Regions from separate parts of the Lacticaseibacillus styriensis genome, predicted to be linked through region 1. Evidence: predicted binding sites of a transcription regulator. Region 1 holds the regulator's gene; the other holds the start of a gene.
The links. Region 1 encodes HrcA, which represses chaperone genes, less so after heat shock. Its sites were predicted from a motif close to TTAGCACTCNNNNNNNNNGAGTGCTAA; they were not measured.
Positions count from the first base shown of each region.

Region 2: the regulator HrcA is predicted to act here: its motif matches at 4,951-4,977, upstream of LACSTY_RS14135 (Hsp20/alpha crystallin family protein).

Region 1 covers NZ_CP132483.1:1,586,871-1,594,314, forward strand. Annotated here, with positions in the region: gene dnaJ (molecular chaperone DnaJ) at 1-724, opposite strand, end outside; gene dnaK (molecular chaperone DnaK) at 838-2,706, opposite strand; gene grpE (nucleotide exchange factor GrpE) at 2,737-3,330, opposite strand; gene hrcA (heat-inducible transcriptional repressor HrcA) at 3,398-4,444, opposite strand; gene hemW (radical SAM family heme chaperone HemW) at 4,603-5,748, opposite strand; gene ribF (riboflavin biosynthesis protein RibF) at 5,750-6,694, opposite strand; gene truB (tRNA pseudouridine(55) synthase TruB) at 6,700-7,444, opposite strand, start outside.
Region 2 covers NZ_CP132483.1:3,017,202-3,024,645, reverse strand. Annotated here, with positions in the region: gene LACSTY_RS14160 (two-component system regulatory protein YycI) at 1-433, shown strand, start outside; gene LACSTY_RS14155 (MBL fold metallo-hydrolase) at 502-1,320, shown strand; gene LACSTY_RS14150 (S1C family serine protease) at 1,647-2,984, shown strand; gene LACSTY_RS14145 (hypothetical protein) at 3,228-3,776, opposite strand; gene LACSTY_RS14140 (iron-sulfur cluster biosynthesis family protein) at 4,479-4,883, shown strand; gene LACSTY_RS14135 (Hsp20/alpha crystallin family protein) at 5,181-5,621, shown strand; gene LACSTY_RS14130 (heavy metal translocating P-type ATPase) at 6,186-7,444, shown strand, end outside.

The sequences.
Region 1 (7,444 bases):
CGTCTTCAACGCCGGCTGGAACCTTGACATCAATAGTGTGACGTTCTTGTTCATGACCGCTACCATGGCAAGTCGGGCACTTTTCTTTGATTTCTTTACCGGTACCGCCGCAGACGTCGCAAACCTGGCGTGTCATCATCGTGCCAAAGGCCGTATTTCGTTGTACCTGGATGTAACCGGTACCATGGCACTTATGGCACGTTACCGGGCTGGTACCCGGTTTAGCGCCACTACCATGACAGGTATGACAAACAGCTTCGCGATCGTAGGAGATCTTGGTATCTTTACCAAAAATCGCCTCTTCAAACGTCAAGTCCATCCGGTATTGTAAATCGGCGCCTTGACGCGGTGCTGACGGATTCGCTTGAGCACCACCACCAGCTCCGCCAAAGAATTGGCTGAAGATATCGTCAAAGCCGCCGCCAAAACCACCTTGGCCACCGAAATCGCCAAAGCCGCCTGCCTGGCCTCCTCCTGCGCCGGCGTTGCCAAATCCCTGCGGACCATCAGCAGAACCATACTGATCATAGGCCGCACGTTTCTGGGGATCAGACAGGACCTGATAGGCTTCATTTATCTCTTTAAACTTTTGCTCTGCACCTGGTGCGTGATTGAGATCGGGATGATATTTTTTCGATAGCCTGCGAAAAGCCTTACGAATGGTGTCATCATCGGCATCCCGGCTCACACCGAGCGTCTCATAATAATCTTTCTGATCCGCCATGAGTTCCTCCTCGATTCAGATCGTGACTGAAAATGCCAATTCAGCATAGCATAATTCAAACAAAAAGCCAAAACCGCGCCGCGGCTTCGGCTTTTTGCTGATGATCTGCGACCTTACTTCTTATCGTCGTCAGAAACATCCTTGTAATCGCCATTGATGGTATCATCGTCAGACTTCTTGTCGGTACCGCCTTGCGTTGCACCGGTTGCAGCACCACTCGCAGCGCCGCCTTGTGCCTGCTGATTCTTCTGGGCGTTTTCATAAAGCTTAACGGTCATGTCCTGAACCAGCTTGTTCAAGTCGTCCCGCTTTTGCTTCATGTCATCAAGGTTGTTTTCTTGTTGCGCTTTCTTCAAAGCTTCTTGAGCATCCTTGACTTTCTTGATATCTTCTTCAGGAACCTTGCCGTCAACGTCCTTGAGTGTCTTATCAGTCTGGAAGAGTAACTGATCGACATCGTTCTTCAAGTCGACTTCTTCCTTACGCTTTTCGTCGGCTTCGGCGTTTTCTTCGGCTTCCTTCTTCATGCGTTCGATTTCTTCATCGGACAAACCACTGGAACTCTTAATGGTGATGTTCTGTGACTTGCCGGTGCCGAGATCCTTGGCAGAAACTTGAACGATCCCGTTCTTATCGATATCAAACTTGACTTCGATTTGCGGAACCCCACGTGGTGCCGGCGGAATATCCGTCAATTCGAAGCGACCAAGCGTTTTGTCATCCGCTGCCATTGGCCGTTCACCTTGCAGAACGTGAATGTCAACGGCCGGCTGGTTATCAGCTGCAGTTGAGAAGACCTGGCTCTTGGAAGTCGGAATGGTCGTGTTACGATCGATTAATTTGGTGAAGACACCACCCATGGTTTCAATACCCAGTGACAGCGGGGTAACATCCAGCAGGACAACATCCTTAACATCACCGGAAATGACACCACCTTGGATAGCAGCACCCAAAGCAACAGCTTCATCAGGGTTGATACTGTGATCTGGGTCTTTGCCGGTCCATTCTTTAACGGCTTCCTGAACCGCCGGAATTCGTGTAGAACCACCGTTCAAGATAACCTTGTCGATGTCAGCGTTGGTTAGCTTGGCATCCTTCAACGCATTTTCAACCGGTTGCTTGGTCTTGGCAACCAAGTCAGCGGTCATTTCGTCAAACTGAGCACGCGTCAAAGTGCGTTCCAAGTGCAACGGTCCATTAGGGCCAGCAGAGATAAATGGTAGACTGATCTGGGTCTGGGTAACGCCAGACAGATCCTTCTTTGCCTTTTCAGCAGCATCCTTTAAACGTTGCATGGCCATCTTGTCCTTAGACAGGTCGATGTTGTTGTCCTTCTTGAATTCGGAAACCAACCAGTTGATGATCTTGTTATCAAAATCATCCCCGCCCAAATGGGTATCGCCATTGGTTGACAGAACTTCAAAGACGCCATCACCTAATTGCAGAATGGAAACATCAAAGGTCCCACCGCCAAGGTCATAAACCAGGATCTTTTCATCCTTGTCGCCTTTGTCCAAGCCATAAGCCAATGCTGAGGCGGTTGGTTCGTTAATGATCCGCTGAACATTCAAGCCGGCAATCTTCCCGGCATCCTTGGTAGCTTGACGCTGACTGTCATTGAAGTAAGCCGGCACGGTAATAACGGCATCTTTAACCGGTTCGCCCAGATAGTCTTCAGAAAATTTCTTGATGTATTGCAGAATCATCGCAGAAATTTCCTGAGGGGTGTATTCCTTGTCGCCAACCTTAACCTTGTAATTGGCTTCGCCCATGTGGCGTTTGATCGAAACAATCGTATCCGGGTTGGTAATTGCCTGACGCTTGGCAACTTCACCGACTTGAATTTCACCATCTTTAAAAGCAACAACAGACGGTGTGGTCCGATTGCCTTCAGGATTTGTAATGATCTTTGGCTGATTGCCTTCCAAAACCGCAACAGCTGAGTTGGTGGTTCCTAAGTCAATACCAATAACTTTACTCATATTGTTATACCTTCTTTATTTTCAGTTTAATTATTTAGCAACAACGACCATAGCAGGGCGTAAAACGCGATCTTTGAGATAATACCCTTTTTGCAGGACCTGAGCGACAGTATCAGCTGCGTGTTTGTCATCAGCCGCGACTGTTTGTACAGCCTGTTGGGTATTCGGGTCGAATTTTTCACCGGTGCCATCAATAGCAGTGATGCCGTTCTCCTTCAAAGCACGCTCCAAATGGTCATAAACCATCTGGACACCTTTTTTCAGTGAAGCAGCACTATCATCTTTGGCCTCGGTTGCAAGCGCACGTTCAAGATTATCGACAACTGGCAAAATCGCCTTTGCTAACTTCTGGCCGTCGTACTTCAGCATCTTCTGTTGCTCTTTTTCGAACCGATGATTCATGTTTTGAATCTCCGCGGCTGCTCGCAGATATTTATCTTCAAATTCATCACGTTCTTTCTTCAACTGTTCACCGTCATGTTGGCTGGTTTTCAGTTGATCATTGAGATCAGCGATGCTTTCTTTCAGAATTTCTTCTTTAAGCGAAGATCCTGACGTTTCAGCAGGTTGCTTTGCCTGTTTGGCGGTATCTGCCGCGGTTTGCTTTGCTTTTTTCTCTGCCATGGTATCCTCCCTTTAAACCATATTTGCCAGTCGTCATGAAGCAACGCTAGCAAATATTTTTTAATATTCATTGATCAAAGTTGGCATAATAATCCGTCAACCGTTTTGCCAGCTCTTCACGGAAAACATCCAGCAGTCCGATCATTTTCGAATAAGGCATCTGTGTCGGGCCTAGCAAGGCGATCATCCCGGTGCCGTGATCACCAACATCGTAGCTAGCGGTGATCAAACTGAGGTTGGCCAAATCAATTGGCTTAAGCTCCGGCCCCAAACGTACTTGAACCGGCGTTTGGCGAATCGGTCCGCCAAGCAGTTCCGTCAGATCACCGTGATCAGCGTCAATCAATGACATAATCTTTTTCAGTTCATGGATATCGGAATCGCCTAGGTAATCCATCAGATTCAACCGTCCGCCAACGTAAAAGCGCTCGGACGCAGCTGATTTCAAAACGTTACCAAAGATATCCAAGAAGCCTTCAGGACTGGTCAGATACTGCATTAACATCGAAGGCACATCGGTTTTCAGCCGCTGTGCAACTTGAATTAATGGCAGTCCAACGAGTTGATCATTGACAATTCGAATCGCCTTTTCAAGCTCATCGGATGAGATGTTTTGCGATACGGTAAAGACCTGGTTTTCAATGTTACCGTTATTCGTGACCAAAATCGCCATGACTTGGTGATTGCCTAATGGAACAAGGCGAAAACCTGTCAGCTTGATATTGGTTACTTCAGGTCCCAAGCTAATGGCCGTGTAACTCGTCAGATTGGACAAAATTTGCGCACTTTGCGCGACAATCTCATCCATCTTATTGTATCGCTGGCTAAATGCCTGCTTGATAGTCGCCAGTTCTTGATGCGAAACACGCACCGGTTCAACAAGGTGATCGAGATAATAACGATAGCCTTGCGTTGACGGTACACGCCCGGAACTGCTGTGGGTCTTGGTGATCAAACCGGCATCTTCTAGCGACGCCATATCATTACGGATTGTGGCGGAACTGACATGAATGGGCAGCTCGCGCATCAATCGCTTTGAACCAACCGGCTCTCCGCTTTCAGTAAACAGGCGGATGATTTCTTTTAAGACGAGCACTTGCCGTTTCGTCAACATTTTCTCACCTCACCTTTAGCACTCGTTTCGCGCGAGTGCTAATACACTGAATAATATACCAAGCACCGTTAGCAAAGTCAAGGCGACATTGCTAAAATCTTCAGTGTTTTCGGTGTTTCTAGCCAGTGGCGGCCATTTTTTCAAGAAAAAAGAGCCGTTTAAATAAGCGGCTCGTCAAGCAAAAACTGTTGAAAGACTTCGTTACCTAAAAACTTGCCCTTGTTGGTCAGCCGAATGAAGCCATCATTGCGCTGTAACAAGCCTTGGCTTTCCAACTCAGGTACGGTCTCGCCATAAACGGCATCAACGGTCAGATGATAGCGCTGATAGAAGCGTTTTTCACTTACGCTGCGCATGGTTCGCAAACCAAGAAACATTTCCTCTTCAATTTGTTCGGACACCGGAACCAAGTGATGGGCCAAAACCGGTAAACGATCGGTGTGAAGCGGCGTAAGGTACTGTTTGATCGGACCATAATTGTGATACCGATCGCGACCAAGATAACCAAACGCACCAGCTCCAAAGCCAAAATATTTGTCATTTTGCCAGTAAAGCAGGTTGTGTTGGCATTGATAGCCATCCTTGGCAAAATTGCTGATTTCATATTGATGTCTGCCATGTGCTTCCATTAAATCAATGGCATCCTGGTACATATCGGCTTCGACATCCTGCGTTGGCAAGCGCAATTTGCCCTGGCGCATCAAATTATAAAAGATGGTTTTCCGTTCAAGAATGAGTGAATACGTCGAATAATGCGGTAAATCCAAATCGAGTGCTTTTTGTAGACTATTTAAAAAGTCGTTCCGGCTTTGATCAGGTAATCGGAAAATCAAATCAATCGACAGATTATCAAAACCGACTTTTCTGGCATTGGCAATCGCGACATACACATCCTTGGCGCGATGAATCCGTCCGATCCGTTTGAGGACATCGTCGTTAAAAGACTGAACCCCGATTGATAGTCGATTGACACCATAATCATGCAAAACCTGCAACTTATCGGTCGTCAGCAAATCATTGGGGTTCGCCTCAAACGTGAATTCACCAGAATCGAAGTGCAAGATGTCGCGAATGCCTTGGCAAAGTGTCGCTAACTGTTTGGGCGTCAACGTTGTAGGTGTCCCGCCGCCGACATACACCGTTTCGATTTTCTCATCGGGGTGCTCTGACATGACCATCCGCATTTCCTTAAGCAGCATCGCAACATAGTCATCAACCGGCTGACCTTCAATGAAGACTTTATTGAAATCACAGTAGTAACAAATATGTTCGCAAAACGGAATATGAATATATGCGCCTGCCATTTTAACCCTTCCTCGCGAAATACTGACGGACCGCCGCTTCATCTTTCTTTAACTGGATAATCAAACCTTCTGCATTGGCAAATTTCACTTCACCGCGCAGATAGTGGTACCAACGAACCTGGACAGTTTTGCCATAGATCATGCGGCTAAAATCGAGCAGATTAATCTCAAGCGTCACATCGCGATCACTGCCAAACGTGACATTGCGGCCAATCGAAGCCATCCCCAGATACCAAGTACCATCCACGTTTACCGTCACGGCATAAATCCCGATGCCAGGAAGCCGCTGCTGACCTAATGTTGCCAGATTAATGGTCGGAAAGCCAAGTTCTCGACCACGGGCTTCGCCATGCACCACTTTGCCAGTCGTTAAATAAGCGTACCCTAATAGCTCGTTTGCCGTATCGATATCCCCTTGATCCAACGCATCACGAATCCGGGTCGAACTGATTTTTGCACCATCTTCGGCCAACTTAGGTACGCTAACAACTTCAAACCTGCCGTGCGCGTAGTCGGGCAGCAACGCCATATTGGCAATCGCGCGTTTACCGTAAGTATAGTCAAAACCGGCCACAACTGTATCAGCTTTCAAGCCCACCAAATACTGATCCACAAACGCTTGCGGCGATAAGGCAGCAAATTCTGGTGTAAAGTGAACAAAATACAACAAATCCACGCCTAATTGCCGCATTAGATCAATCTTTTCGTCACGCGTAGACAGATACTGAATCGTTGTTTTACTAACGCCGCGATAAACAACAGCCGGATGAATATCAAATGTCATCACGGCTAACGGCAATTTTTTGGTTAAAGCTATTTGCTTTCCTGCTTTAATCACGGCTTGATGGCCGCGATGTACACCATCAAAGAAACCCAGCGTTAAAACAATGGGCTGTGGCGGCGCCGCTGATGCCTGCAACGGCGGGTGAATATCAATGACTTCCATTAAAATTATCTCTCATTCTTCTCATTCGCTAAAAACATAATATCAGGGCGATACTGCTGCTTTTCGAACCGATAAATCGCCTTCAAAACGCCAGCATAGTGTAGACGAACCCGTGGCGCATGCAGCTGAAGGGTCAAAAATCGGCCATGCCGGACATCTTCATATTGATTTGTCGTCAAATCGACTTGCGGTAAATCGGCAAATGCAATGTCAATCGGTTGAATCACTGCCGCTAAAGTGCCCTCAGCAATATGTTGCCCCAAGGCTTCAAGACTGACCGCTTGGGCTAATGTAAAGCCGCCGCTTTTAATCCGCGTCAATTGGCTCATCACTGCAGCGACGCCTAGCGATTGGCCAACATCAACTGCCAAGGTTCGGATATAGGTCCCCTTAGACACCGCAGCCTCAAAACGAAAACGTTGGATCCCTTGAGTTGCATCGAAAACCGGTTCACTGGTTCGCTCAAACCGTTTTACCGTTACCTGACGTTTTGGCCGTTCAACCGACTCACCTGCTCGGGCATATTCATACAACCGTCTGCCATTGACTTTGACGGCTGAAAACATCGGCGGCACTTGGGTAATTTCGCCCGTCAATTGGGTGAGTGCCTGATCCAGTTCATGCACCGGTACCGGCTTCACCATCGGCGTTCGCTTCACCACCTCACCATCAAGATCTTCAGTGGTCGTTGCAAAGCCAAGTGTGATTTCGCCGGTATAAATTTTGCCACTGGCCATTAATTGGGGCACG
Region 2 (7,444 bases), 1.4 Mb from region 1:
CAACGTCTATCACGGCAAAGAGTACGAATATGCGCCGGCGCTTTCTAACGATGAGCGAATCGTCTTTGCTCAGCATCCTAAAGCCGGGTTAATTTATGATCGGCGTGCAGCGGTCACTTTACATGTTAACGATAATCGCCTGGTAAGCTACACACAGACCTACCTGTCTAAGTTGAGCGTGTTACGGGATCGCTTGAATTTAATGAGTGAGCAGGACGCCGTAATCGCCCTGTATCGGGACAACGACATTCCAAACAATTCGGCGATTGTTTCGACTCAATTAGCCTATAGTTACCTACTTGACGCAAAAGGCAGCACGGTTTATGTGCCCGCCTGGTACATTGGCGTTAAAAATCGGGCAACCGGAAATGTTACGGTTAAACGTGTCAATGCGATTACGCGAACGGTTATGAAGAATCGCAGTGACAATTAGTGTTAGAATGTAAAGCGATAACGGCTGGGTGCCAAATTAGGTAGTCAGCCGAATGGTAAAGTTGGGAGATGTTGATCGTGGGCGAAGATTTTGGGATGCGTGTCAGTGTCCTTGCCAGCAGCAGTTCCGGTAACGCAACCTACATTGAAACGCCTGGTCACAAGGTGCTGGTTGATGCCGGCTTGTCCGGTAAGAAAATTGAAAAGCTCATGCAAAGCATCGGGCGGGATCTGACCGATGTGGACAGTGTTTTCATCACGCACGAACATAGCGATCATGTGCGCGGTGTCGGCGTTTTGGCGCGACGTTATCCGCAAATTAGTGTGTACGCCAATGCCAAGACGTTTGCGGCGCTACCAAAAAGTGTCGGTAAGATTCCAGAAGATCAGTTGCGGCTTTTTGATATGGGCGCAACGCTGACTTTAGGCGATCTGGATGTTGAAAGCTTTGGCGTTTCGCATGATGCTGCGGCGCCACAGTTTTATCAATTTCATCATGATGGCAAGACTTTCACGATCCTGACTGATACCGGTTATGTGTCGGATCGGGTGGCCGGGACGATTCGCGATGCTGATGCTTATGTGATGGAGTGCAATCACGATCTTGAGATGTTGCGGACCGGCCCGTATCCATGGCCGTTGAAGCAACGAATTTTGAGCGATCAAGGGCATTTGTCCAATGAGGACGGTGCCGATGCGCTGATGGATGTGATTGGCTTGCGCACCAAGCGAATTTATCTCGGACATCTATCGCCACATAATAATAATAAACCGCTGGCTCATTTAACCGTTGCCTCGTTATTGGCACAACAAGGGCTCGCGGTTGATCACGATTTTCATCTTTATGATACTGATCCGGCCATTGCCGATCCATTGTTTGTTGTGTGAGATGATTGGTGCAGTGTTTCGGATAGCAGTTGGTAGGAAAAAGCAGACGACTTGTGCATAGGGTTGGCCGCTTTTTTTCTTTTTGACGTGTGTTATGTGTGCCATAACGCGTTCGCCGGCGCAGAAACCTGCGTGTAAGGACCTCGTTCGCAATGGCCTAAGTTCAGGCCATCACGCCCGAGGCCACTTACACTCCGGTTTCTAAGCGCGCCGGCTCACGCTCATTAAAAAAAGCCCTATGTTGTTCATAATTTCGTCAAAATCGCCACTTACAATAATGATTGTAAACAGGGTGAGTTAGAATTGCCCACAAGGAGGATCAAGTTATGGATAATGGAAGTCATAACTTTCAAGAGACACCACAAGATCAGCAACCGCAACGGGGGTCGAAGAAGCCGAAGAATAGCGGCTGGAAACTGATTGCGATTGTGGCGGTGGTTGCTGCTTTGATCGGTGGCGGTGTTGGTGGCGGGACCGCCTACTGGGCGATGAACCACAATGCCAGTCTTGGCGTGACCGATACTTCCGGCAAGGCAGGGACGACGAAAATCTCTAATGTCTCGGTTAACCAAAGCAGCGCATCGGAGCAGGCTTTTGCTAAAGTCAAAGGTGCCGTTGTTTCCGTTGTGAATATGCAAAAAGCCGAAAGTAACAGCGATGGCCTTGACACTTTTGGCGGCCTTGAAGGTATTTTTGGTCAAGGTAACCAACAAAGTAGCAGCAGTTCGAGTAACAGTTCTTCAAGCCTTGAAGAAGCCAGCGAAGGTTCTGGTGTGATTTACCAAAAGAAAGACGGCAAAGCCTATATTGTCACGAATAATCACGTGGTTAGCGGCTCGGATAAACTTGAGGTCATTTTAAGCGATGGCACCAAGTTGACGGCTAGCTTAGTCGGAACCGATTCGACGTCTGACTTAGCGGTTCTGACGATTGATGGCAGCAAGGTCACCACCGTCGCAAGTTTTGGCGATTCAAGTAAGATTGCAGCCGGGCAGACTGTCTTAGCGATTGGCTCGCCGCTGGGTTCACAATACGCGACCAGCGTGACCCAGGGGATTGTCAGTGCCAAGAGCCGAACGATTGATGTCACGGACAGTAACGGCAATACAACTGGCCAGGCAACGGTTATTCAGACTGATGCCGCGATTAACTCAGGAAATTCCGGTGGCCCGCTGATTAACTTAGCCGGGCAGGTCGTCGGGATTAACTCAATGAAGCTATCCGGTAGTTCCAGCAGCAGTTCTGACAGTGCCACAATCGAAGGCATGGGCTTCGCAATTCCAAGTGACGAAGTGGTTTCGATCATCAACCAGCTTGTACAAAACGGCAAAGTCGTTCGGCCAGCGCTTGGCGTTGAGGTTCGCGACTTATCCACCGTTTCTGCCACACAGCAAAAGTCAGTCCTGAAATTGCCATCTAGCATCACCGGTGGCGTCGTGGTTGCCGGCTTTACCAGTGGCAGCAGTGCCAAGACAGCAGGGATGAAGAAGTATGATGTCATTACCGCGTTGGATGGCGTCAATGTTACCAACACAGCTGAGTTACACACACAACTGTATAAACACAAGGTTGGCGATACGATTAAGCTCACCGTGTATCGCGAAGGTCAGCAACAAACCGTTTCATTTAAACTGACTCAGACGACCAGCGATTTAAAGAATTAAATTCATGGACGTGGCTGGGACGTAATTCTCAGCTTCAAAATAAAGACGGTCGAACTTCCATTGTCTGGAATGTTCGGTCGTCTTTCGTTTTCTGTTGATTTAAGCATCTTTTTCAATTTTGAGCATAGCAGAGCGTGGTCTCTGTGGATACATAAAAAGGCCCCAAAATTCCAGATCGTTCGGAATTTCAAGACCTTTTAGTTTGAAGTTGGAGTTATTCTTCAACCTCGTCGGTGCATGAATCTATTTTACCCTTTGCTTTTTATTGTGGTGAAGAAACGTCTGGACGGCTCCGTAATCAGCTTGCCTGGACGGATGCACTACATATGATATGACTTTAGAATTGACCCGGTAAAAGAACAGTCCTCGTCGTTCATATAAGTTATAAAAATACGTAGTACTTAGAAATGATCTTTTTGTCCATATCAACTGGTAAGCTTTACCATTCATGCGAATTGCGGCCTCATGCTCACCCCAAAATTGATTTATGTCACTTTGTCCAAAGGTAGAGATAAAAGTCTGGTGTACACTTGCATTGAACAAAAATAACCCGGAAACCATCAAAACATAAGATAGATAAACTTGGAGTCTCGTTCGCTTTATTTGCTTACCATTTATATAAATTTCCCTGATCAGAAAAAACAAAAACAAAGAAAGCGATCCTACGCCAAGAAGTGTCTGGATCATTGTATGACTAGCAAAGACAAGTGATATAAGAAAGCATACAACTAACACTGCTATTGCGTTCAAATACTTCCAATAAGTCGTCAGATTCACTCCTCTATTTTTCATAGTCACTGCGCAAGAAAAACTGTCAAAGCCTTATATTACAGTCTAATGCATGCGACTGTAAACGTACATCAGTTTTCTAAATGATTTTGAGCTGCAATAAGTTTCCTCTTAGCAAAGAATCCCCGATTGAGAATGTTCGGTTCTTGATCGGGGATTTTTTCGACTCATTCGCGTAGTTAGTCGGAAGCGGTTTCCCCAAATTTTAACGAAAGTTTAGCGAATAACCTGTGGAAAAGTTCAAGAAAAAGTTTTGTCAAGAGTGGGTAACTTTTTGGTAAAAGTGCTCATTGACCTGTGGATAACTCTGTGGATACTGTTCATAACTAAGATTTTCGGGTGTGATTAAGTTGTCCACCGATCTGGGGATAACTTGTGGATAAACTTTTTTGACTTGTGACAAAACGTTTGTTCCCAGCCGTGGGAGCGGGATTGGTGCGCTGAAGTTTGTGAAATCGAACGATTAAAAACTGTGGATGACTGCATTCAAAAAATTTTTTACTTGAATTTTTCGAATCGTCTATTTGGTGTCAATTCCAGTTCTTCATACTATATTTTGGGTGTCAAGTTACGCACATGTGGATAACCCGTGTGGACAACCTGTTGTTGATTGCGAAAAACTCGGAATTTGACTTCTGGTGACAAACTGGATACCATAAAGATGGTAAATAAGTTGTGCACAATGTATTGAAAGGATGGTCCAACATGAAGATCACGATCAAACCAGCTGCGGAGACTTATTTGAACAACCATGTTGCCAAGGATCAACATTTGTTCCTGGCATTGGATGATGGTTCGAGTAAGTATTCCAAATTAGGCGGTTCCTGTGCCATTGGCAATAAGTACCAAATTGTCGTGACGGATACGGACGATCAGGATTATGCACTGCCGCTTGAGAACGATGCCGGCTTCAACTTGACGACCGGCGATCCGGAGACGGATTATTTCGGCAGCGGGCTAACGCTTGATTTCAAGAATGCTTCGTTAGCTTTGCGCGATGATAGCGGCATTTTGGACGGCGCGGTGACACTGAACCATGTGACAGCAAAACCGCAATCCGATGACAAGCGGCGTGAAGAAATGAAATCCTTGGGCGGCAAGATTTGCTAAATAGCGGATCGCTATTGCCAGTTTCGGGGACAGAAACTGTGAAGTAACAAAAGCTAGAAGAACAGAATTAGCACTCGGACATGACGAGTGCTAATTTTTGTGTTATACTTTAGGTGTTCTGAAGGAACAGTAATGACGTCAATGTCCATAACGCGTTCGCAGTCGCAGAAATCTCCGTGTAAGGACTTCAGACGTAAATGGCTGAACTTTGGCCATTTACGTCTGAAGCCACTTACACTCCGATTTCTAAGCGCTCCTGCTCACGCTCACCTTTACTAAGAAAGGAAGTTTTCGATGATGGCTAATGATCTTATGCGGCGCAATGATTGGTTGGATGATCCATTCTTCAATGATTTAGGGCGGCATATTTTTGACAGCTTCACACCTAGTCGTGGTGGTGATAGCAGTCGCCTGCTGAAAACGGATATTCAGGAAAATGACAAGTCATATGTTGTGAAGGTGGATGTTCCCGGTATCGAGAAGCCAAACATTAATCTGAGTTACGATCATGGCGTTCTGAGTGTTGCGGTTAAGCATGAAGAGCAAGCCGATCATTCAGACAACGAAGGCAACATGCTGATGTCTGAACGTAGCTATGGTCGGATGAGCCGCAGCTATCGGTTGCCAAATGTTGATGAGGGTAAGATCAGCGCTAAAGTCACTGATGGTGTCTTGACGATTGATCTGCCTAAGTTGACAAGTGATCAGGAAGGCAACCATCAGATCACGATTGACTAATTCGGATCTGTTTGCCTAGCAACACGATTCACACCAAAGGTTCCCATCGAAAAAATCGGTGGGAGCCTTTTTTTGGTGTGAGCGCGAGCCGGCGCGCTTAGGGGTCGGAGTGTAAGTGGCCTCAGGCGTGATGGCCCGAACTTAGGCCATTGCGACTGAGGTCCTTACCCGCAGGCTTCTGGGCCGGGGAGCGCGTTATAGCAAACAGAAGCAGCAGGCGTAAGAATCAGCGACCATCTTGGCAGCGGATTCTTTCAAACCATTCCCAATCGCATGTGAAATTGACGCACAAATAAGCTTCAATCCGCGAATCTTTTACCTGCAAAGGCGTATAATGGAAGGTAAATATTAGGGACGCCAAAAAATAAACCGGGTACATCATTACCGTTAAAGCGGCAAAAGGGCGCGGTGTTAACGGGATCTTTCCCAGTAAGTTAGCCCAAGCTGAATTGGGCGTTGCGTGAAAAACATTTTCCAAGCCAGATTATATTAGTTCTAAAAAGGATTGCTTTTTCAGATTGTAATGGTTATAATTAAGGTACTTAGGAAAAGGGAGTGGCAACAATGAAGAAGAACTGGCAGTTAATGATGGTGCTCGCTGTAAGTGCCGTTGCGCTGGTCTTTGCGTTCGTATTAAAACAGCCATTGATTGCTCAGGGGCTAATCACGGTGATGGGGTCGATTATCGCCTTGATTATGTTCGGGGGCATGGTGAAAACGATTCGTTCCGGTAATTTTGGGGTTGACTTATTAGCCATTACGGCAGTTGTCGCAACGTTGGCAGTCGGTCAATATTGGGCATCGATGATTGTGTTGCTCATGTTAACCGGCGGCGATGCGTTGGAAGATTTTGCTGCGACAAAAGCCAGCAGCGAATTGAAACAGTTGTTGGAAAATGCACCGACAACGGCTCATCGGATGGTTGATGGTCACGTTGAAGATGTTGATGTTGATGCGGTCCAAGTCGGTGAAACGATCTTGGTTAAGCCGCGGGAAGTTGTTCCAGTCGATGGTACGGTTTTGGCAGGCGAGAGTTTGGTCGATGAAGCCAGTTTAACCGGTGAGTCTAAACCAGTTGCCAAAAACGCAGGTACGGATATCATGTCCGGGACAATTAACGGTGATGCTGCGTTAACCGTTAAAGTTACCCAGCGTGCCGAAGATAGTCAGTATCAAGGGATTATCAAATTAGTTAAGGAATCAGAAGCGCGGCCAGCGCATTTTGTCCGGATGGCCGATCGCTATGCGGTACCGTTCACTTTGATCGCTTATGTGATTGCCGGTCTAGGCTGGTACTTGTCAGGCGACCCGGTTCGGTTTGCCCAAGTGCTCGTTGTTGCTTCGCCATGTCCGCTGATTTTGGCGGCACCGATTGCGATGGTTTCCGGCATGAGCCGCAACAGTCGTAACGGGATTATCGTCAAGTCAGGTACCACACTTGAAAAGCTAAGCGATGCTCGGACGTTTGCGTTTGATAAAACCGGTACGGTGACGCGCGGTATTTTAAAAGTGGCGGCGATCTTGCCACAAGCAGGTTTCTCACAAGATGAATTGTTGAACTTGGCGGCTAGTGCAGAAGGCCAGTCAACCCACATTTTGGCCCGGTCCCTGACCGATGCTGTGCCGGTTGCGGATCGTCTGCCAGCGACCGATGTTTCCGAAGCTACGAGTTTCGGGGTGAATGCGACGGTTGACGGCCACAAGGTTAAAGTCGGTAAAGCAGAGTTTGCCGGGACAACAGATACCATCAATACAACGGCGGTTTATGTCAACGTTGACGGTAAATATGCCGGTGCCATTACCTTCTCTGACCAGATTCGGCC